One region of the Alteromonas sp. ABH4_452 genome, then DNA from elsewhere that is predicted to be linked to it. Evidence: riboswitches for the same ligand, from Rfam matches in the RefSeq annotation. Region 1 holds a riboswitch; the other holds the start of a gene.
What was found. Region 1 has a riboswitch for thiamine pyrophosphate ahead of thiC (phosphomethylpyrimidine synthase ThiC). Riboswitches for the same ligand answer to the same signal wherever they lie in the genome.
Positions count from the first base shown of each region.

Region 2: it holds a riboswitch for thiamine pyrophosphate, as region 1 does, so the genes downstream of both, ACYX4N_RS15835 (TonB-dependent receptor) here and thiC (phosphomethylpyrimidine synthase ThiC) in region 1, are expected to answer to the same signal.

Region 1 is NZ_CM149973.1:202,459-214,625, forward strand. Features, by position in the region: gene spoT (bifunctional GTP diphosphokinase/guanosine-3',5'-bis pyrophosphate 3'-pyrophosphohydrolase) at 1-1,664, opposite strand, end outside; gene rpoZ (DNA-directed RNA polymerase subunit omega) at 1,807-2,079, opposite strand; gene gmk (guanylate kinase) at 2,249-2,890, opposite strand; gene ACYX4N_RS00865 (alpha/beta hydrolase) at 3,168-3,839, shown strand; gene ACYX4N_RS00870 (GGDEF domain-containing protein) at 3,991-5,052, opposite strand; gene hemC (hydroxymethylbilane synthase) at 5,250-6,188, shown strand; gene ACYX4N_RS00880 (uroporphyrinogen-III synthase) at 6,266-6,997, shown strand; gene ACYX4N_RS00885 (uroporphyrinogen-III C-methyltransferase) at 6,998-8,170, shown strand; gene ACYX4N_RS00890 (heme biosynthesis HemY N-terminal domain-containing protein) at 8,167-9,342, shown strand; TPP riboswitch at 9,454-9,565, shown strand; gene thiC (phosphomethylpyrimidine synthase ThiC) at 9,839-11,749, shown strand; gene thiE (thiamine phosphate synthase) at 11,746-12,167, shown strand, end outside.
Region 2 is NZ_CM149973.1:3,679,457-3,691,623, forward strand. Features, by position in the region: gene ACYX4N_RS15785 (MFS transporter) at 1-601, opposite strand, end outside; gene ACYX4N_RS15790 (LysR family transcriptional regulator) at 794-1,690, shown strand; gene ACYX4N_RS15795 (DMT family transporter) at 1,698-2,627, opposite strand; gene ACYX4N_RS15800 (2OG-Fe(II) oxygenase) at 2,856-3,152, opposite strand; gene rimI (ribosomal protein S18-alanine N-acetyltransferase) at 3,286-3,786, opposite strand; gene ACYX4N_RS15810 (alanine acetyltransferase) at 3,796-4,464, opposite strand; tRNA gene ACYX4N_RS15815 (tRNA-Trp) at 4,821-4,897, opposite strand; gene ACYX4N_RS15820 (phosphotransferase) at 5,085-5,945, opposite strand; gene pnuC (nicotinamide riboside transporter PnuC) at 5,911-6,555, opposite strand; gene ACYX4N_RS15830 (hypothetical protein) at 6,555-6,818, opposite strand; gene ACYX4N_RS15835 (TonB-dependent receptor) at 6,833-8,923, opposite strand; TPP riboswitch at 8,979-9,082, opposite strand; gene ACYX4N_RS15840 (acyl-CoA thioesterase) at 9,212-9,637, opposite strand; gene ACYX4N_RS15845 (GNAT family N-acetyltransferase) at 9,697-11,973, shown strand; gene ACYX4N_RS15850 (tetratricopeptide repeat protein) at 12,127-12,167, opposite strand, start outside.

The DNA.
Region 1 (12,167 bases):
ACATTGCCTTTCTTGTCAGACAGATCAGTCGTGCTCTCGCCTAACAAACGGCGAGCCACGATAGCGCTTAGTTCGTTACCTAAGCCGATATCTACCAATAGGTCGTCAAAATTAGCGTGCTTGGTTTCTGCCACCACACGTTCAATGTCTTCATTAGGAATATCATCTAACTTCACTGCACCTAATGCATGACGAAGTAGACGGTTACCCATGTTCACGGCTTCTTGAGAGTGCTGTTTACGAAGGTACTGACGAATGCGGGTACGCGCGCGGGCGCTCACTACAAAGTTCAGCCAATTCGCATTAGGCTTCGCTTTTGGCGAGGTAATAATTTCTACGGTTTGGCCGTTTTCAAGAGGCTTACTTAAGCTGAAGTTTCTACGCTCTACGCGCACGCCCACGCAGGTATTGCCCACATCAGAGTGCACGGCATAGGCAAAATCGACAGCGGTTGCGCCCATTGGCAATTCGATAATTCGCCCATCTGGCGTAAACACGTAAATTTCATCAGGGAACAGGTCAGTCTTAACCGATTCGATGAATTCAAACGATGAACTGGCTGACTGCTGAAGTTCAAGTAAGCTTTGCATCCACTTGCGAGCGCGAAGCTGAGCGGTGGTGCCATTATCACCTGGCTCTTTGTAAAGCCAGTGGGCCGCTACCCCTTTATCCGCCATTTGGTCCATTTCCTGGGTACGAATTTGAATTTCAACAGGAATACCATGAGGACCAATTAATGACGTGTGCAACGACTGATAACCGTTGGTGCGCGGAATAGCAATATAGTCTTTAAAGCGGTTTTCAATTGGCTTGTATAAACCGTGCATAGCACCAAGCGCGCGATAGCAGTTATCTACTGATTTAACCACGATACGAAACGCATAAATATCCATTACCTCGTTGAACATCAGTTCTTTGTTTTTCATTTTTCGGTAAATGGAATACAGGTGCTTCTCGCGGCCTAATACATCAGACTCAATCTCGTAGGCATCAAGGCGCGTCTTAAGCTCTTCGCGAATGTTTTCAATGATTTCTTTTCGGTTGCCTCGGGCCTGACGAACAGCAGATTTTAATGCGCGATGGCGCATGGGGTACATGGCCTGAAAACCTAAGTCTTCAAGCTCATTTTTAATATCGTGAATACCCAAACGGTGGGCAATAGGCGCATATATTTCTAGCGTTTCGCGTGCGATACGACGGCGCTTATCTGGGCGAAGCGAGCCCAGCGTGCGCATATTGTGGGTACGGTCGGCAAGCTTGATAAGAATAACCCTGATGTCTTGCACCATGGCCATCATCATTTTACGGAAGTTTTCCGCCTGCGCTTCTTGTTTCGTGCTAAAGGCAAGTTTATCAAGCTTACTAACGCCTTCTACCAATTCTGCAACTGTATCACCAAACGCTTCAGCTAAATCTTCTTTGCTGTAATGGGTATCTTCAATAACGTCGTGAAGAAGTGCCGCCATGATCGTTTCGTGATCAAGGTGCATGTCGGCCAGTATGCCGGCAACAGCTACAGGGTGAGTAATATAGGGGTCGCCACTTGAGCGCATTTGTCCATCGTGCGCTTCTTGGGCTAGCACAAAAGATTCCTGAACCTGCTGTACGCGTTCAGCTGGCAAATACTCTAAAACTTTCTGCTTTAAACCTTCAAACAAATACACAGTGGAGCGTGACCCTTATCTAACGTTACAACCCTAAGAATACGTTTAAATGCGCAATAAGCCAATACACCAAAAGCAAAGCGCCAGTGCTTTTTTCAAAGCACTGGCGCCAAAATACCGATAAAACCGTTAAAAAGAGGTCTTACTGATCAGATAGGATGTTTGCTACTGATGCAAATTCAGCATGTTCTTGCTGTTCTTGAGCTTGAAGTTCTGCTTGTTCAAGCGTTGCAGCAGTTACAAAACCTTCTTCAATTTCACGAAGTGCTGTAACAGTTGGCTTGTCGTTTTGAACGTCAACCATAGGATCTTTGCCTTCAGTGGCAATTTGACGTGCACGGCGTGCAGCAACAAGCACTAGGTCAAAGCGGTTACCAATTTTATCTACGGCATCTTCTACAGTTACGCGAGCCATGTATTTCTCCGAAAATTAGGTTGAGCAAGTTATTCAAAAAACGGCCGCGTAGTATACACAGATACGTAGCGCGATCCTAGCATTTTGTTTGAATTTGAAGCAGTCAGATCGCGCAGATAGGGCAGCGATCGCCTGATGTTAAAATAAAACACCCATAACAGGGTTAAGCTTACGCGCTACCGAGCAGTTCGTCCAATAGCACTTGATGACGCATCTGCTGTTTTACTGTTCGTAAACGCTGTGCTGTCACAATGGCTTCTAAGTCGCTCAATGCCGTCGCAAAGTCATCGTTGATGATCACGCTATCGAACTCACTAAAGTGAGACATCTCTGCTACTGCTTGTGCCATGCGCCCTGCAATCACTTCTTCACTGTCTTGGCCGCGGTTGTTTAAGCGCTGCTCTAATACATCGAGTGACGGAGGAAGAATGAAAATACCACATGTGTCTGGCATAAGCTTTTTGACTTGGCGAGCGCCCTGCCAGTCAATATCCAAAAATACATCAATACCGCGATGTAGCGTCTGCTCGATAGTCACTCGGGATGTGCCATAATAATTGCCAAACACTTCTGCGTACTCAAAAAATACGCCTTGTTCGATAAGTGCTTCAAACTGCTCTCGGCTTACAAAATGATAATGTACTCCGTCTACTTCACCCGGACGCGGTTGACGTGTGGTATGAGACACAGACACCTGCATAGGCGTGGCTGCATTGCCTTCATACTTTTCCATTAGTGCCTTGATAAGGCTTGATTTTCCTGCTCCTGAAGGGGCAGCAAGAATGAATAAATTACCGAGTAGTGAAGCCATAGGATATTAAAATTCTATCAAAATGTGGTGATTTCAAGTGGCAATGATAGCATATGAAGCCATTGCGCCGTAACTGCGATTATCTGGTTTATCCATTGATGGTACATACTCTTTAGTCGCAGACCGGTGTTAGTAAAATAAATAACAATAATAATTTTCCAAGAGTTATGGGGTCAGAGTCGTGACTCTGACCCCACCATTCTTGGGAAGACAGAGATTGCCCGTGAGAAAGGATAACCATTGGTGATAAAGCAACAACAAAACTAGGAAATAAAGAATGACTCAGCAACTTCTGCCGTGCGTAGAGATAAACCCATCCACTACGCCTGATGCCTGCGTTATCTGGCTACATGGTTTAGGCGATTCCGGCCACGGGTTTGCGCCTATCGTGCCTGAACTTAAACTTCCCGAATCTATGGCGGTCAAATTTCTCTTTCCCCATGCACCTGAGCGCCCCGTCACCATTAACGGTGGAATGCGTATGCGAGCATGGTACGACATCAAATCATTAGATTTTGAAAGTCGTGCCGATTTAGAAGGCGTGAAAGAGTCTGCTGCGCATGTAGAAGCACTTATTGAAGCGCAAATTGAAAGCGGCATTCCTAGTGAACGCATAGTGCTTGCTGGATTTTCTCAAGGCGGTGTTATTGCGCTTCACTTAGCGCCTAGGTATGCCCGTAAGTTTGCTGGCGTTATCGCGCTATCAACCTACATGTGTGAGCCATCGCTACTTGCAAGTGAGGCAACAGACACCAACCGTGAAACGCCTATTATGATGGCCCACGGTGACCAGGACGAAGTGGTACCGGTATTTATGGGCAACGCGGCATTTAAAACGATAAATGAGAGCGGTTTTAACGCTACTTGGCAGACGTATACAATGCAGCATAATGTCTGCATGCAAGAACTAAACGATATCAGCGCTTGGCTTCAGAAGGTTTTAAACTAACTTTTACGATGCCTTACCCAGTGTGATAACGAGCAACAATAAAGCCAATTATCACACTGTGTCGAGCAGCTTTTCGGCGATTACCATTAGATTTACTCGTCTCCGCTATACTTGGCATTAAGACAAGAAGCAGAAACTCTCAAACATAGCGCTATTCGGCGACGCGGTTTCTGCCCCCATTTTTGGCTTTGTACAGGTTGTCGTCGGCTTGTTTTAGGCTAGCGTGCAGTTTGTCGTCGGTAAGCGCGGTTGCCACGCCAAAGCTGGCGGTAATCTCGTGATTAATATCCCCTTCCACAAATGGACTTTCTTCAACAACCTGTCTCATTTTTTCCGCAAGTTTTACGCCTTGGCTCAACGGGGCCAAGGGAAAGAGTACTAAAAACTCTTCTCCGCCGGTACGCGCAACAATGTCAGATGCTCTAACAGCACCTTTGATAATGCTAGTGAAGTGGATTAGCACCTCATCACCAATATCATGCCCATAGGTGTCGTTAATCTTCTTGAAGTGGTCAATATCAACAACCACTGCGGTTAGGGGAAAATAGGCGCCAGGGTCTTTCATGGCCCGTTCAAAAAAGACCGCTTCCAGAAAGCGTCTATTTGGGAGTTTGGTTAGCGGGTCTGTGTTCGCCTGTTTCATCCGCTCTAAGTTTTCACGCAGCATTTCTTTTCGGCTTTTATGCCAAAAATTTTCGCCAATAAAGGCAACGCAAATGAAACAGAATGTGGCAATTAAAAATCGTGAAACATGCTCAGCAGGATATTTTGCAACAATAACGTCTTGGTTATAGAGCATGTAAATAGACAGCCCTATGGTGACAGCAACATAGAGCATAGCGGGCTTAAATCGCACTACTATTATCTGAATAAAAAGCAATGGAAAGATGAAGTACAGTCCAGTGTTATTCAGCCCGCCTGTATAAACCAACGCATTGATAGTGAATACAACGATGAGCCCCGCGACGTAATAAAATACGTCACTTTTGGGGAAAATATGTGAAAGCGCAACGTTAAGGTAAATAACGGTGGCAGATGTAGCTAATACACTAACCAACAATGGGTTATTGGTACCAAAATTAAGCCACGCCATAAATGCGATTATGGTGCCACCAACATAGGAAATAAAATACAACGTCAGTTTGCGTCTTTTTACTTCAGCTTCGTCTTGCTGTGCGTTTCTTAGTAATTGTCCAATTGGCGTGTTGTCCATCTAACAACTCTACTCCCCGTATTTATAAGCAGACACTTTGTCCAACTACAGCATAGACGTATATTTGCACAAAAACCAAATAGAAAACTGCACCTAATTTCAAACATTAACCTAGAAAATGCGTATACTACGAAGTATCTCGTATAGCGTTGTGTTACAGCGTTTAAGTTTCTTTTTTTACAGAGTTTGGAATAGCCATGAGTCACCTCAACACTACCCGCACCGTTCGAATTGCTACTAGAAAAAGCGCGCTAGCGCTTTGGCAAGCAGAGTATGTGAAGGCAAAATTAATGGAGCATTATCCATCAATGACCGTTGAGCTTGTGCCTATGAGTACCCAGGGCGATAAAATTTTAGACACGCCATTGGCGAAAATCGGTGGTAAAGGATTGTTCATCAAAGAACTTGAAATAGCTATGCTGGAAGGCCGTGCTGATATCGCGGTTCACTCAATGAAAGACGTTCCAGTAGAGTTTCCTGACGGTTTTGGTTTGCATGCTATTTGTGAACGCGAAAATCCGTTTGACGCTTTTGTTTCTAACAATCACGATAGCCTAGATGCGTTACCACATGGCGCAGTAGTGGGCACATCTAGTCTTCGTAGACAGTGCCAAATTCGCAAATATCGTCCGGATCTCGTCATTAAAGACCTGCGCGGTAACGTCAACACCCGCCTAGCCAAGCTCGACGCTGGTGAGTACGACGCTATTATCTTGGCTTCCGCTGGTCTTATTCGCCTTGAAATGGAATCTCGTATTCGCATGGCATTACCTGCCGACATTTCGCTGCCGGCTGTAGGCCAAGGCGCTGTAGGAATTGAATGCCGTAATGACGACGAAGAGCTAATTAACTTGCTACAAGCGTTAAATCATAACGATACCAACACCCGTGTTACCGCAGAGCGCGCCATGAATGAGAGATTGGAAGGCGGCTGCCAAGTACCTATTGGTAGTTTTGCTACCCTAGACGGCGACGTACTAACCTTAACGGGTATGGTTGGGAAACCAGATGGCTCTGAGCTGCTGTTTGCATCGGCTACCGCGTCATGCGAAAAAGCCGCAGACATAGGTATTGAAGTGGCGGAAGCGCTTTTAGAGCAAGGTGCTGGGGAAATTCTTAAAGCACTTTATAACTAAGTTATATTTAGTAGAAGCGCGCATTTCTGCGCACATAGGAATGCGCAGCAGACTTAAAAGGATGAGAGTTAAATAAAATGCTTCTGTTCACGCGCCCACTGCCAAAATTAAAAGCGAGTGCTTCGGCTTTCGAACAAGCGGGCATTAATGCGGTCGGGATCGCCACTTCTGACATTATTAACATCTCTTCTGAACAAAAAGCCGCGGCAGAGTATTTAGCCCTAAATACAGTAAACGCAATTATTGTTACCAGCGTATACGCTGTGAATAGTGTTATTTCGGGGCTGCGTGACACAGCCCCCCCACTCCCTTTGATTATTGCCGTTGGCGATGCCACTGCGCGCAAACTGCAGGCTGGCCTTGAAACGTTTTCTTCGGCGAATGTTGTTACTCCAAAGGTCCATACATCCGAAGGTATACTGGCAATGCATCAGCTTAATGAGGCAAACTGTAAGCATGTCGTTATTATTAAAGGTGAAGGTGGACGAGAAGCCATAGCAAAAGGATTAGACGAAAAAGGTATTTTAGTAAATAGCTTTTGCGTTTATAAAAGGGAGCAACTTACACGCCCAGTTTACACAAAACGTTGGAAAATGGGCGAAGTTAGCGGCATTATCGCTACAAGCGAAGCAATGGCACTGCAACTGATAGAACAATTTGGGAACGCTTTGTTAGCCTTTAAATGGCTAACAGTGAGTGACCGAGTCGCCCAAACCCTTAACAGCAAAGGCGTTAAAGAGGTAGCGGTTTGTCAGCGAGCCACCGATCAGGCACTCATCGCCTGGGTAAAGGATAACTGGGAGTATTGAATGGCCAACAATAATGAAAATAGCCCACAAAAAGAGGAACTCGTAAAAGTGGAAGCTGAAAAAGAAGTAATTGAGTCTTCTGCCACGCAGAGTGAATCGACTGAATCTGGCACTAAGAAAAAGAAATCATCAGGCAATGGCCTGCTATGGTTCGTTGTAATCATTTTGTTCTTAGCCGTAATAGGCATGGCTGGCGCAGGCTACTGGTATTACATGCAGCAGCAGTCTGCTAGCGCAGATTCTACCAACGCACAGCAAAGCAACACGGCAAAGTTAAACAATATCGAACGCGAGCGTAGCGACATTTTAGCGACGCTAGAAGACGTGTCGCGAACGAATAAAGCCTTACAAGATACGGTAGATGAACTTAAGTCTGAGAACGAGAAACTTAGCTTACAGGCCGAGTCTACCCTTCAACAGCTTAATAATATGGAAGGTCGCCGCCCTGCCGACTGGCTAATTGCAGAAGCTGACTATTTAGTTCGTATGGCGGGCAGAAAGCTTTGGCTGGAAAACGATGTTCGAACAGCAATTTTGTTGTTGGTTAATGCAGATAAGCGTTTAAAGTCTTTGGCCGACCCGTCGGTGCTACCCGTTCGCGCTAGCCTAGCTGAAGATATTCAAACGCTGCAGCAACTAAACCCGGTGTCGCAAAGCTCAGTAGCACTTGCCCTTACTGGCATGATTGCGCAAATCGATAAGCTGCCATTGGATACTTTCGAAAAACCTGAAGATGCTAACGCAGAAGACACCACCTTGTCTGAGTCGGCTGACGACTGGCAGGACAACCTTGCAAAGGTGTGGCGTTCGTTGGTAAATGATTTTCTTACCGTTAAAACTATTGAAGGCCCGGTTGAGCCAGTACTTTCATTAGAAGCGCAGTTCTTGGCAAAAGAGCAGCTTCGTCTGCAGCTTATGCACGCACAAACCGCCGCACTTCAAGGCGATGCTGGCCTTTACAGCCAATCACTTCAATATGCACAAACGCTGCTTACAGAAAAATACGATACTGAAAAAAGCCAAGTAACCGGCTTTGTGGATGCACTTCAAAACCTAATGGCTACCGATGTATCGCGTCCAATTCCAACAGAGCTGGCATCACAGAAACCGCTAGAGCGTTTATTGGATAGCCGTGTTAAGCAGGTGTTCGGACAAGGAGCAAGCGCACTATGAAATGGTTAGCTATTGCCCTTGCGGTATTAGCCGCATTCGTTGTTGCGCTTATTGTTGGACCAATGATACTTGGTGACAAAGGTTATGTGCTTATTTCTCTTGGCAGCACAGCCATTGAGATGACCGTGATCAGCTTTTGTATTTTGGTCATTGGCGCCGTTATAGCCTGGTACGTGTTATCCCGTTTTGTTTTGTGGGCGTTAAGCTTAATTACAGGCTCACATAAATGGTTCGGCACCTTAGGTGAACGTAAGCGCAAGCGCGCGTTTTACGATGGCTTGCACGCCATGGCCGCAGGTGATTTTGATTCGGCACAAAAAGCGTTAGGCAAAACCACCAATGGTGATTTTGAAGGCGTAAACTATTTAGCCTCAGCGCAAATTGCCTTTGCCAACGACGACCTAGCCAAAGCTCGTTACTTTCTGGTTCAAGCCACCGACTTTCCGAAAGCGAAAGTAGCTGCAACGGTAATGCATGCACGCATTGATGTAGCTGAAGAAAAGTTTGAGGCTGCACTCGAAAAGCTTAACGAACTAGACGAGCAAGATCGTGACAACAAGCAGGTTGTGCAGTTAAAAGCGCAAATTCTTGCCAAGCTAGGTAAGTGGCAGGTGCTTCAAGAGAATTTATCGGGCTGGCGTAAAGCCTTGCCTAAAGCTGACTACACCGCGTGGAGCCAGCGTATTGCTAAAGGTAAGTTTGCAGAAATTGCCAGTAAGCAAGGTGCCGTTGAGCTTAAATCGTATTGGGACACACTGCCTCGTAAATTACGTCACGACGACGCTTATCGCGCCGCTTACATTCAACAGCTTCTTGACCAAGGTATGCATGCCGACGCTCAAAATTTGTTAGTTGAATGGCAAAAACGTGGCCCGAATGGCGCCCTATTCCCGCTGTTCACGCATCTTAATATTCCTGATGCATCTCCATCATTACGTTTACTTGAAAGCTGGATAAAGCAAGACGAAGAAAACGTTGAGCTTTATTCCACGCTAGGTCAAGTGGCATTCAACTCGGGCGATGACGTGTTAGCTGAAAAAGCCTTGCTTAAAGCCACAAAAATGCATTCGCGCAAAGAGGACTTATTGCTGCTATCTGCCATTAGTGAACGCAAGCATGACACAGCCACTGCACTTCAGCTTTACAAGGAAGGACAGCAACTAGCTAGCTAAATGAATATTCGTTTAGCTTTCTGGTAGTACTTGTATTTCAACTAAAGTTGAAGATATAGTAAAAAGGAATTCTCAATTCGGGTTGTTTCAACCACAACCCTAATTGACTTAAACAACTTGTCGGAGTGCTTCACTGGTAACCCAGTAAGCTGAGACCGCGAAAGCGGGATCCGTAGAACCTGATCAGGCTAGTACCTGCGAAGGGAACAAGAAAATACAATGTGTGCAATGTAAAACTGTGGTTTGGCGTTGTGAAGCGAAATTATTTTGCTGTTGATGTACAGGCACACCCATTACGGTGTTTCTAGCTACTCAAGGTAAACTGCTAAAGTTTATCACCAAGTGAATATCAACGGTGTAAAGGGCTGAAATCACCAGTACCTTCACCAACAATCTCGCTAAAGTAACGGGCTTATCCCCTTCTACACTTACACACTGTATTCTCCTTCACTCCTGACAAGCATTTTTAGAACCTAAGTTTACAAGGTAAAATGCTATGTCGAACAGACGCGAACAACGCCAACAAGCTCAGCAATTCATAAATGAACTAGCGGGCGAAGCTTACCCTAATTCAACGCGCCACTACGAGTGTGGCAGCCGCGACGATATTCGCGTGGCCATGCGCCTTATTCACCAGCACGACAGCTTAGTCGGTGGCACCGAAGAAAACCCCACTTTAGAGCCAAACCCGCCAATTCCGGTTTACGACACCTCTGGCCCTTATGGCGACCCGCAAGAAAACATAGATGTACACAAAGGTTTAGCACCGCTTCGACAAAAGTGGATTGAAGAACGCAGTGATACGTTCGAGCTAGAAGGCGTATCATCAAGCTTTGCAAAAGAACGTGAAAACGACATTTTTACTGAAGATTTCCGCTTTATTCGCAGCCGCAAACCTCTAAAAGCAAAAGCAGGAAAAAACGTCACTCAGCTTCACTACGCAAGACAGGGCATTATTACCCCTGAAATGGAATACATTGCCATTCGTGAAAACATGGGCCGTCAAGCTATTAAAGATGCGGAGCTAACGCAGCAGCACAAAGGCGAGCACTTTGGCGCGAATTTGCCCGATACCATCACGCCTGAATTTGTTCGCCAGGAAGTTGCCGCTGGTCGTGCCATCATTCCCTGTAACATCAATCATCCCGAATTAGAGCCAATGATTATTGGCCGTAACTTTTTGGTGAAAATTAACGCCAACATTGGGAATTCGGCAGTAACTTCATCTATTGAGGAAGAGGTAGAAAAGCTGGTGTGGTCAACGCGCTGGGGCGCCGATACCATCATGGACTTATCTACCGGCAGAAATATTCACGAAACCCGCGAGTGGCTGCTGCGAAATAGCCCGGTACCTCTTGGCACCGTACCTATTTACCAAGCGCTGGAAAAAGTGAATGGCGTAGCCGAAGACTTAACCTGGGAGATGTTTAAAGACACCCTAATTGAGCAGGCCGAGCAAGGGGTAGACTACTTCACTATTCACGCTGGCGTATTGCTAGAGTACGTGCACCTTACCGCAAAGCGGGTTACTGGAATTGTATCTCGCGGCGGTTCAATCATGGCGAAGTGGTGCTTAAGCCACCACCAGCAAAGCTTTTTGTACGAACACTTTCACGATATTTGCGAAATTTGCGCGAAATACGATGTCGCGCTATCGCTAGGTGACGGTTTGCGCCCCGGCAGCGTGGCCGATGCCAACGACGATGCGCAGTTCTCTGAGTTACGTACCCTCGGTGAGCTGACTAAAATTGCATGGGAATACGATGTGCAGGTAATGATTGAAGGCCCAGGGCATGTACCAATGCACATGATTAAAGAGAATATGGAAGAGCAGCTTAAGCACTGTCACGAAGCGCCGTTTTATACTCTTGGCCCGCTTACCACAGACATTGCACCTGGCTACGATCACTTCACCTCAGGTATTGGCGCTGCCATGATTGGTTGGTACGGCTGCGCGATGCTTTGCTACGTAACGCCTAAAGAGCATTTGGGTTTACCTAACAAAGAAGACGTTAAGCAAGGGCTTATTACCTACAAAATAGCGGCCCATGCTGCCGATTTAGCCAAAGGACACCCCGGCGCACAAATTCGTGACAATGCTATGTCGAAAGCGCGCTTTGAATTCAGATGGGAAGACCAGTTTAACTTAGCACTTGACCCTCACACTGCCCGTGCCTATCACGATGAAACCTTGCCGCAGGCTTCTGGCAAAGTTGCGCATTTCTGCTCTATGTGCGGCCCAAAATTCTGCAGCATGAAAATTTCTCAGGAAGTACGTGATGTCGCTAAACAAGCAGAAGCCCAAGAGTTCGAGAAAGAAAAAGGCATGAAAGACATGGCTGATGCGTTTAATCAATCGGGCGCTCAGCTTTATCACACTGCAGATAGCAAGGTAGAGTTGCCATGACAAACAGCCACCTAACCACACCCATACTAGAGCCACCTAGCGCAAGGCTGCCGGTGGTATGGTGTATAGGCGGCGTTGATTCAAGCGGTGGCGCGGGTATAACCCGCGACGCCATCACGCTTGCCGATTTAAGCGTTCATGCCTGTGTGCTCACCACACAACTTACTATGCAATCAAACCAGCATCTGCTTAGTACAGAAAGCATGAGTGCATCTGCGTTAAACCAGCAGTGGCAAGTGCTTTACGAAGATACGCCGCCACGCGCTATTAAAATTGGCGCTATCGCAAACGATGAGCAAGCACTTTTACTTTGCGCACGTATTCAGTCGTTAATAAAGCCTCGCCCGTTTGTGATATGGGACCCTGTGCAGGCTTCTTCATCTGGCGGTATGTTAAGCGACTTAAGCGAAAGCGTTGT
Region 2 (12,167 bases), 1.0 Mb from region 1:
GAGGCTGAACCAACACTTTCATTTGTTCACCCAAGGTGGCAGGCTTACTTTGTTTAAGATTGCTCGGTACCAACAACGCACTACCAATTAGCGCAAGTGTGCCAAGTGCGGAAACCACAAGGAAAGTTGCTCTCCAACCGAAATTTTGACCAATCCAAGTCCCTAAGGGCACACCGGTCACAAGAGCTACGGTTAAACCCGTAAACATAATGGCAATAGCACTGGCCTCTTTTTCTTTCGCCACAAGCCCAGTAGCAATAGTGGACCCTATGGAGAAGAACACTCCGTGCGCTAGGCCTGTCAATATGCGAGCTAAAATTAAGCTCTCGTAGCTAGGCGCTTGCCAAGCAAGAATATTACCAGCCACAAATAGCGCCATTAAGCTAAGTAGAACATGCTTTCTATTCCACTTTCCCGTAAGGGCGGTAAGAACCGGTGCGCCAACGGCAACACCAACGGCGTACAAGCTTACCAGTAAGCCTGCGCTCGGTAACGTAACGCCAAGATCAGTAGCAATGGTGGGGACAAGCCCCACTATCACGAATTCTGTTGTGCCAATAGCAAACGCACTTAACGTTAACGCAAATAATGCAATAGGCATTTCAATTATCCTCAAAAAGTAATTAACGAGATGGCTTGATTAACAACGCCACCATTGGCTTCTAGAACGAACAACTACACCGTTTTTTGAAAGCCATTAATAAAGTGCGTACAGTTTGACGATAAATTTATTTGCAAAAAACAGCACTAATGACAAAATACTTTTGCGATATTTGAAAATATAAGGTGTGTAATGCCAGTCTCATCAAAAACTGAAGATTTAGAAGCCTTCCTAACCGTTGTGGATACAGGTAGTTTTTCCAGTGCTGCAAATTTGCTTAATCAGCAGGTTGCGAAAGTCAGCAGAGCGGTTACCCGCCTTGAAGATAGCTTAGATGTAACCCTATTGAATCGCACTACCAGACGGCTAGAGCTAACAGAAGAAGGTGAGCTTTTCCTGCAATATGCCAGAGACGGGCTAAACATATTAGAAAAAGGTGAAGAAGCATTACGGCTATTAAAACGCGCCCCTTCTGGAAAACTTCGGGTTGATGCTGCGAGCCCGTTTGTATTCCACCAGCTAGCGCCGTTAGTGGGTGAATTTCGAGAAGCATTTCCTGACATAACGCTTGATATCACCAGTCACGATAGCATTATCGACTTGTTAGAACACAAAACCGACATCGCAATACGTATTGGTGATTTAAGCGACTCTAACTTGCATGCTAGACGTCTAGGAAAAAGTAAACTACATATTGTGGCAAGTCCGCAGTACCTTGAAAAGTATCCTTTACCTGAAGATGGCGGTAACGCAAGTTCATTGAGTAACCACAAACTGATTGGTTTTAGCGGCTCACCAAATTTGAATAAGTGGCCACTTAAGCAAGATATCAACTTGCAATACAGCCTTCATGCGTCAAGCGGTGAAACCATTCGACAACTATGCATTGCAGGGCAAGGTATCGCGTTACTTTCCCACTTTATGGTTCATAAGGATATTAGCGAGGGCACGCTTGTCGATTTGTTTAGCGAGGATATTGTGAGTCCAAATCGCAGAGAATCAGTGCAAGCGGTGTACTACAAAAATAGCGCCGTATCGTCTCGTATCTCTGCGTTTTTAGACTTTATCCAACCTCGCTTAACGCTTTAAACAGCCATTACTTTGTGCGTCCTTTGCCTAGTATTTTCTTAAGCATACTTGGTGAAAGGCCGTTTACGATTAGCGCTGCTATCATCAATATTGCGCCGGCCATAACCATAGGCAGCAGCGTTTCTTTAAGCAATATCACAGAACTTACATAGCCCACAATCGGGGTAAGTGTACTAATTAACACAATTTTATCTGGCGGTAATTTGGGCCCAGCCGCAACCATAAGACCAAAGCCGAGGCCCGTTGCCACAGGCCCAATGTAGGCAAGTAACAGCCAGTCACTTAGATCGTAGGCCCCAAAATTTGGCGTTGGCTCTACTATCAGAGCAATAGCTAGCATGGCGAAACCAGCAATGGTGAATTGCCAGAATACCGCCTCAATAACGCTACCTTTCCATTTATGAAAAGACACTCGGCGAATAGCGATCGCCCACAATGCAGACGCTAACAGCATCCCAAAAAGGGGTAGCCATGCTCCCGGTTGCCCCGAGGCGAATAGGATCATTGCGCAACCAATAGTAGAAATACCGGTAAGGATTAATCGCTTAGAAGGCGGGCGTTGCCGATACCATAATGTATCGATAAGCAGCATCCAAAGAGGGGTGGTATAAATAAGAATACTGGCCGTGCCCGCGGGGATAAACTGCAGGGAGACAGTAATAAGCCCCATAGATAGGATAAACTGGAAAAACGCAACGACAAAAACTACCGAGCGATCTTTACGATTGAGCACCGGTAAACGTTTTTTTGTGATAAGTACAAACAGCGCAAGTACGGGAAGGCTTAACAAGAAGCGTAAGCACACCATCCACACAGGGCCAACGATCTCTAGCCCTAGTTTCATACCTGGCCAGTTAAGTCCTAAGCACAACACCGCAACCAAAAGCATTTTAATACCTTTTGATTGCTCTTTTTCCGCCACCGATAATGAAGACATGCGTTTTTAAAAATCCAATTACACGAAATGCGTTAAGAAAAGTTTCTACCGCCGAGTAAGCTGAATGTAGGCGGAGAATTTTAAGGGCGCAAATATAAGTGAAATGGCGGTGAATTGAAACCTAGCCTGCCGTGTAATGACGTTATTTTGTCGACCAAATGGTCAACTTTTTAAAAACCCGTGGAAACTTTGCTATACGGGTCTTTCGCCGCAACGTAAAAATATGATTTACAGGTACAAGGCAATGGAGAGTAGCTTACGCTCTCCCTTCTCTATTTTACTGACACTGTGCATGTATTTGTCGGGTCGAAAGAAGTAGATTCGATTGAATAAATTAAAAATCACTTTCTCCGCCCAAAACTGGCCACCCAGCTCAGGCTTTTTTAGCACTACGTTAAATTTAAAATAACGCCCGCTTCCCATAGGGTCGTTATGTTCTAACACACGATGTCCCTCTTTATAGGTAACCACATTTATGGCAAAACGTTTTGACGAAACTATTGCCTTGTTGAGCACTTTGGCCATGCTAATTTCACCTTGGATGACGAGAACATGGTGCAATTTAAACACGCAGGGCTAAGTGCTGGGAAGCATATGCTGAGTTCGGATAGTGCTTTAATATGCGTGAAACGTATATGGCTAACGGTGGAGCCATAGACTAGATTAGGTTTGGGTTTGCCCACTTCATGATTTTAGCGTTTTCTTTTTGTGCGATATTTCCATTAATACCGCTTTTGTCGTTATCGCTACTTTCTACGGTGTAATAGTTTTTACGAGTTTCGATATGTTCAAAACCTGAACTCTCGTACAGAGAAATAGCCGTGTAGTTACTTTCACGAACTTCCAGCCAGATTTCCTTCATGCCATGTTTCACCGACATTTCAACGACAAAATCAACTAAAGCCCGCCCGACTCCTTTACCTCTAGCGTTTTTATCTACAGCTATATCCATTAGCGTTGCTTCATCAACAACTTCAAGCATAATGGCATAGCCGATTACCTCGTCACCTTCAATGGCAAACACTCCGTAATAGGGTTTAGTAAAGCAATCCGCGAAGGTGCTTAACTTCCAAGGTGCGACTTGCGAGTGCTGATGGATAACATGTGCACTCTCAATATGCTTATCAAAGCTTTCAGGCGTTACGATGACTAACTTCATAGGTTTAGACTATTGGGGCGCAACGGAAGCGTTGTTTAACGCTTTACCCGCGCTGACGAGCTGTGCCCATAACGCCCGTTTCTGCGTGGCGGTGAGTTTAAGCGGTGTGGCTGGCAATATAATGGCAGTCTCAGTTACTGATAGCGTACGCCCAATCATTATGGTGCTAGCCCAATGTGACGGAATACCTAACTGAACACAGGCTAGCTGCAAGTCTTTCAGCCATTGCTGTGACTTCGTTCTCTGTTCGGCACTTAACGGAATACCTTCTGGCGATGCAGACCCTTTAGCTTCGCCGTTCATGACTTCTGATTTATTCGCGACATTTTGCTCAGTTGCTTCATTTGATAGCGCGCGACGAGTAGGCATTTCGGCTGTGACAGCATCTTTAGGCTTAGGTTTGTCTTTTGCACTACTGCCTACATTTGCCCTTAATTGGGCAAGGCGTGACTGCTTTTCTTCTTGAGAGATTGGCGTTGATTGCGGTTTATTTTCCTGACCGTTTTGGCTAAAAGGTGTTTGTGGCGATGTACTAACAGCCGCGCCATGCTTTGACGCTGAGGTACTGCCTTCTTTTAAGCCTTCCTGCTTTTTCATCTTCGCATGGGCGTCTTTAGTGATCCACACTGGGATCCCCATTTCCTGTAATACCGCCTGCTGATATGAAGTAAGAGACATTGCGTAAAAGACCTAAAGTAAATAAACCGTTGTTTGCCCAAGTTTACTAAAGTTGCTGAGCTGAATGAATAACTATCGCATTCTTTTACCTAAAGTGCGCTATGCCGTATGCACACAAAGAATAATAAATACTACCCATCAGCCAGAGAGGCATTGGAATCTTTTACTTTACAAGCATTACGACTTAAAGCATTAGCTAACGCTTAGGCTATTGAGTATTTAAACTCACGTGGCAAAACACTAATAGTAAGCACTATGAATAAAAACTATGAAAAATAGGCTTGTAGAAAAAACGAGATAAGTAGTTTACAAAGAAGTTTGTTTATTTGAACTGAATCGTTCACAAGAAGAAAAAGTGGCAGGGGTGGAGGGACTCGAACCCCCAACCATCGGTTTTGGAGACCGCTGTTCTACCAATTCGAACTACACCCCTAGCGCGCTGTGCATTATACGGATGACATTAAAAAGGTAAAGCCTTTTTATCACTACCATGTACTGCATGCTTAATTAACACGCAATACGCTGTTTTTTCAATCGAATAACGTCAAATATGCCTGTTTAAGCTGACCATTGAACTAGCCTTACGCAAAGGCAAGCCTAAAGCGCTTCACGCTTTGTGTCTAGTTACTTTTATTCGCATTGAGCGCGGCAAACCACAGGTCGTTTGTTATATGGACAATGTCAGAATGTAGCTTGAACTTGTTCAATGCATCGCCTTCGTCAATATTCATGACATTTGCATAGTGAGCAACTAATTCTTCGCTTTCATTCTTGTTAAGTTTATTGATAAGGCAACAGCTTGCTAAGTCGAAGTAACGATTTCCCATTGCGGCATACTCCCAATCAATGACTTTTATCGAGTTGTTGGTACCAATCAATAGGTGATTAATCAACAAGTCGTTGTGGCACAACACGCAGTCTTCATCGACTTGCTCACTTTTGATTACGTTGTTTTGAAATGCTCGCGCCCTCAAGTAAAGATCACTGCTCTTATTAAGTTTTGCAGCATTACAATAATGCTGCCATCTCGCAACTAGGTTTAATGGCCTTGCGGTAATAGACAACGAATGAATGCGCACTAAGGTTTCAGCTAACATGTGTGAAGGACGTCTAGTTGAAGAAAGCTTAGCGCTTGCACTATGACTTTCCCACTGTTCTACCCAGATTGTTTCATCATCGCTTAACCAAATTGGTTGCGGCGCTATTCCCTCTTCATATAGCCGTTGCTGTAGAGCAAACTGATGTTTACGTTCCACACCACTGAAATCATCATCACCCAACCACTTAACGGCTAAATCTATGGGCACATCTTCACACTTTTGACGAACGTTAATTTGAGGGTTACCTTCAGCCAAACTTAACAGGTTATTAGCTGGGTCTTGAACACGATAAACACGGTTTACCGCGCCAGCAGGATGTACCGAAACATTTGCACTGTCGCTAAGATTAAGTGCCTTTTGCAGCGTGGCTAGGATATCCAACCTGTTCACCTTGTTTCTTATATTGAATAAGCCATTGATAGTATCCAAATACCGCAAAGCCTACGTAACCTAGGAACAGGCAGGCAGACAATGCATAGCCCACTTGCAGGTATAAATATGCCGAAGCTAAATTTATGAAAAACCAGTAAACCCAATTTTGCAGTATCTTATGGGCCACCATAAATGTGGTAACCACACTCAATAAATTGATACTCGCATCTAATAGTAGGTACTCACTATTGAACTGTGAGCTTGCCACTTCAGACAGAGCCCAAGCGAGCAGTAACATACTCGGCACAATGAGCAAATGAACCCACAGCGGCAAATGAAGTACTGGCTTTACCTCGCCATCTTCCGCCCCTTTAGACCACTGATAATAACCGTATCCCGCCATTACCATGTAAAAGAAATTAAGCGCAGACTGAAATGGCAACGTCACCTGCCAAAATAACCAGGTGTAAATTGCGGTACTTACAAAGGCGCACAGCCAACACCAGCTGTTCTGTTTAGCAGCTAACAACACATAGGCAATGGCGAGGACAACCGCTACCCACTCTAACAGTGAAGTAGCGGCAATTTGAGAAGTGAACTCAGAAAAGAAGTTAGTCATTAAGATGACTTTCTTGCTTGCATAGCATCGAAGTTTAAAAACTTAGCAACGAAAATAGCCTGCCCTACTTCTTCATGGGTCCTTTGCATTTCTTCACCAAGCACTTTCATAACCACAGCGTAATCCCCCGCAACCTGGGTACTAGTAGAACATGTTGTCACCGTGATATCGCTATAGCTATTTAACCTATCAATGAAGTCTTGAATAGGTGGTATATATTCGTTTACCAAAGGGTACAACGACAGTTCAACCATAACTTGCATGTCTTTTTCCTTTTTTAAAACGCGTATTTAACAGTGATACCAAACTGGCGGCCGTTACCTATTTGGTAATATGGTTCATTAAACGCATACTCATCGCGAGGGTCATTGCTGAAACCACCAAATCCACGGGTGTAGTATTCGCGATCAAAAGCATTTTGAACCCACAGTGAGGTCTGCCAATCACCGTGTAACACTACAATTTCAGAATTAACCAATGTTGTGCTTGGCGCGGTTACATCATGGCCGTCAGAAAAACGGTATTCGCTTTTATAGTCTATATCTAAGCGCCATAGCATGGTGTCTGTAAGTGTGTACTCACTGTAAATGTTTGCGGTCCACTTTGGTGACTGAGCCTGTCTTTGCTCAGATACTTTAGTACCGTCTGCTAGTGTATACCCTTCAAATGTAGCGCTTAGGTAACCAACGCTTGCATCTAACTGCCATGCATCGCTAGCAAACCAACTCAGTTCTAGCTCGGCCCCTTTGTTTGTACCCAAATCAGCATTATCGATAATGTCTACAAAACCTGCCGTGCCGTCATTGCGAGTGATAACGTCAAAATCACTTACCTGCGTATCTGTTCTATCCATGTAGAAAATTGCAGCGCGAGCAACAAGAGCAGGCGTAAGCAGCGGGCCTTTTACACCCACTTCATAGTTCCAGTTATATTCTTCATCAAAGAAACGTTGATTATCGTTTACTCGGCTGTCGGGATTAAAGCCTGCGCCTTTAAAACCCCGTGAAATGCTGCCGTAGTAGAAGTGGTCGCCTTGCGTATACTGAAGCGCTACCTTTCCGCCAACCATGGTGGTGTCAAACGCGCGTGTAAGTTGGTTGTTATCGGCATAATCAAAGTCATAGTTTTCTACTCTGACCCCAGCTACAAGCACTAAATTCTCGTTCAAACGGCTTTCAGTCTGAGCATAGATAGCGGTAGTTGTTGGTGTATACTCACTGGCAAAGTCACTATCAAGGTATGTGTACTGACGCAGTAACTTTTCTTCTGTGTTTTTATAAAATACGCCTAACGTCCAGTCTGTCATACCGTCGAAAAGCGCAGCACTGTCAGACGACACAAAACGCACCTCACCGGTTTGGGTTTCGACATCTCGGTAGTACGCATCAAAAGACGTATAACCCCACGGGTGGAAGCCATCGAATGTCCAATCTTCATCGTATCCATACGCGATGTTATGAGACGCATGAGTGGCAATAAGGATGAAGTCGCCCGCGGCTGTACTAGTAGTTGAGCGTGCGCTTACTGCATGCGTTTGGTGTTCGTCAAAACCTGGCTCGTCAGACAGTGTTTTGTTATCGTTATCGAGCGAAAATGCATCGTAGCCGTTGTCAATATCATACCAGCGGTAGGTAAGTGCAAGCGTGGTTCGTTCGTCTACGCTGCCTTCAACGGCAAAGCGCAATGCGGTCTCATCGATATTGTTAGTGTCGCTTCTATCTAGAAAGGTGTTTTCTACAAAGCCATCGCTACGGTTATGCACTAGCGCTACACGATATCCCCAATCGGAATTGATATCGTCGCCCGTTGCCCCTTCAATACGATAACTTTCTTTGTTACCAATACGGGCTTCTACGTAGTCTGGTGCGTCGCTACCTACATTATTACTAGAAAGCTTAACCGCACCAGCGAGTGCGCCTGTGCCGTAAAGCGTAGCCTGAGGTCCGCGATAGACTTCTAGTTGCTTGGTATCAAAAATGATACCTGCTGCAGCTAGGCCTGAAAAATCAAACTCATCGACAATAAAGCTTACGGAAGGGTTGATTGGTTCAGCGAACTGGCTACGCTCACCAATACCTCGAATTTGCACAAAGCGACCACGAGAAGCACCCGCTGCAAAATTAACGTTTGGAATACTGTTTAACACACTGTCGATGTGACTTGGCTGCCTGCTGCGAAGACGCTCTTGATCTAAAATCGTCGCGCTAGCACTTAGCTGGTCAAGTGTAGTTTGTCGAAAGTCACCAGATACGACGACTCGTTCAATATCAGAAAGCGTGTTTTTTGACGAGTTGTTTGCTGCAGATTCTTGCGCAAAGGCAGCAACAGAACTTGCTAGCAATGATAGTGTGAAAAGTGTTTTATACATGGGATCTCTTGTTCTTATTTAAGAAAAAAGATCCGGGTCTAACGGCAGGTGATAAGGCTATGCTGTGAACCATCCCTACGCCGGTATTATCCGGATCAGGTGTAAGGGTTCCCACGTGTGTGGATCTCAGACCGTAAACGGACACCCCTTGGTATAGTGTTGGGCTGCGCAAATTGCAACCTCAACGTATGCGACGGAGTCTACCAGTTAGATACACGCCGTCAAGCAGATAAGACATTAAGCTAAGATCATAATTTTTATATGATATAAGGCTTTCAAAGCCCAAGGCTATTCAGCGTTAATATTCATATTGAGTCGACGTACTTCATCGTCTGTCTGTGCTTTTAAGCCTTCTAACGTTTTGCCGTGTGCCGTCGGTTGGCGAGTATCTGGGTCAACCTTTACGAATACAATGTCATCTGCAAAGCAGATAGTTTTCTTAGTGGCCTTGTTGCGCACTAGACAACTTACGGTAATAGATGACCGGCCTACGGCTTTGGTTTCCAGACCAAACTCTACAATATCACCTTGCATCGCTGGTGATTCAAAACTAATTTCGCCAATATGCTTAGTCACTAAACAATTGGTCTCTAACTGACAGATTGCCCAAATGGCAGCCTCTTCGTCTATCCATTCTAACGCGCGGCCACCGAACAAAGAATTGGCGTAATTAAGATCATTTGGCATAACTAAACGCCGAGAAAGAAAGCGCATTCGAATTCCTCACAATAAATCGCTACTATAGCGTTAGATTATACCGAAAAAACTGATTCATGGCGCTAAATCAATTACGCGAATGGCTTCTTGCCCCCTATAGTAAAAAAAGCTGCGACAATGGCTGCGAAAACAGCTCACTCTTATCAGACGTAACTTACCCACTTCACCGAAGAATGCTGGTAATTTCTGGTCATGATACGTTCTGTGAAGCCGCACTATCCATTATTCAAACTTTAGCTGATGACACTTCCACTTTGAGCGTAGCGACCTTTACTAGTGCAGAGCTAAAAGGAAAGAGACGGAAAAAAGTGCTTGGCAGCGAGTACGATATTGCGACATTGGATTGTAGGGACTCTTTTAAGCCTGGTGATGCAATGGCAGTGGTAGGCATAGTAAAACACCACGGGTGTTTAATACTTATCTGTCCTGAGTTGGAACAGTGGAGCAGCAATGCTTCAGTTTCTTTTCTTTCAGAAGGCTTTACACTCGCCCATAGCCGATACCTGGCACGCTTTATTGACTGCCTGCATGCCGAAACTGGAATAGCAATACTTACTGAATCCACAGCTAGACTACCGGATTTAGCAACCTATCGAGTAGAGAAGCTTTCCTTAGATAATGCCTATAGAGGTTCGCTATTTCGTTCCAAAGAACAAGAAAGCGCATACGGCCGTTTGTACCAGTCTTACTCGTTAAATAAGTTGAACGCCTTGATCACTGCTCCGAGGGGGAGAGGTAAATCTTCTTTGTTAGGTATATTTATTGACAGCCTAGTGAGGAAGGGTAAAAACGTGTTACTTACCAGCGAGCAGCGTGAAAACGTTGCTAACGTAATGTCTCATCTTCACCACTTTGATGACAGCAAGAAAACAGGCAGTCAGTTTCATCATACCGACTCTGTGAATCAAGAACACCGAGCGGTCGAAAACGGAAGAAGGTCCTTAGGCTCTGTAAAATGGGTACCGCCTGACAGCGAACTGCTATACAACAAAAACCATACAGCGTATGACCTTGTTGTAGTCGATGAGGCCGCCTCAATGCCCCTTCCAGCCATAAACCGTATCATAGCAACAAACCCTCAGTGGATTTTGAGCACCACGCTGCAAGGCTATGAGGGTTCAGGAAACGGGTTTATTCATAAACTCGTTCCTAACTTGCCTAACGACAGCATTCATTTAACCCTGTCGACCCCCCTGCGATGGTTTGAGAACGACCCTGTTGAAGCATTCTTTGACAGCGCATGTTTATTTGAGGGCAGCTATGCCGACGATAACATCACAGGTATTGAGTCAGAAGACAGCCTTGAATTAATAGAGAGATGCAAATTCTGTATAAGTTCTTTTGAAAACTTAAACGAAAGCACGCTTCAGCAAGTCATGACTCTGCTTGCACTGGCGCACTACCAAACCACGCCAGACGATTTTATGCGTTTACTGGATAGTCCTGACGTAATGGTTGCCACACTGAAGTTGGGCACTCTTGTGTTAGCAGCCGCAATTATAAATATTGAAGGTGGGATTAGATTAACCCATGTATCAACTGGTATTGCTGCGGGACAGCGCCGTCCTAAAGGCCATTTAGCCGCGCAAAGGCTTACCCTGCTTTCTAGTACTCCTAAAGCTGCCACGTATAATTATTGGAGAATTAACCGTATTGCTGTACATCCGAAACTTCAGGGGAGAGGCTTGGGTAGTTATGTAGTTAATAAAGTCGTTAACGCAGCCCGTGAACAGTCCATAGATGCAACTTGCACGTCCTACGGGACAACATTGAAGCTAGATAACTTTTGGACTCAAAATGGTTTTGACATAGTTGATTATGGCCGAAAACCTAACAAGGCCAGTGGTGAGACGAGCGCGTTAGCTGTGCTGCCCCTTTCCCCTAAAACAACTGAACTTGTAGCTAACCTTATGTCATTAAAAGCAAGCTTTGACGCCACCAATGTGCATGAACTTTCCAAAACCGTGATCGAAATCTATATAGCAAAGCTGAGTCATTTTATTCAGGGTACAAGAACGTTAGAAGATGTTTGGCCAATTTTGCATAAGTTGTCGAAAGAAGCGCAATCTGACGCTCAGTTTAAAGCGCAAAGTAATGCCCGAGATAGCCGCAATATGCCTAGAATAACTGGGGATACGCAGGAAAAGTTAGACCTACTGATAGAGGTGGTAAATGCAAAAAGCTACCTAACAACCCTATTCAGCAATTCGTTCATAGATATAAAGCGAATCGAGGGTGTTTTAATAAATAATGGCATTAACGTAAATGGGTTGAAAGAAGCTACCTCATTAATAAGAACTGAGTTGCGCCCTGCTTTTGACCAGTTACAGTAAAAACACTAAGCCTAACTATTAGTTTTTACAGGCGTGTTTTTTACTATCCTATAGCCTTTTACCTTAACTCTCGTCTTACTTATCTTTTAAACACTACAAATTACTAGGCAAAAAAAAAGCCTCCCGAGGGAGGCTTTTGGCTAAATCCGAATATTAGATATTAATACCGCGGTTTTTAGCTTTTTCCTTGATGT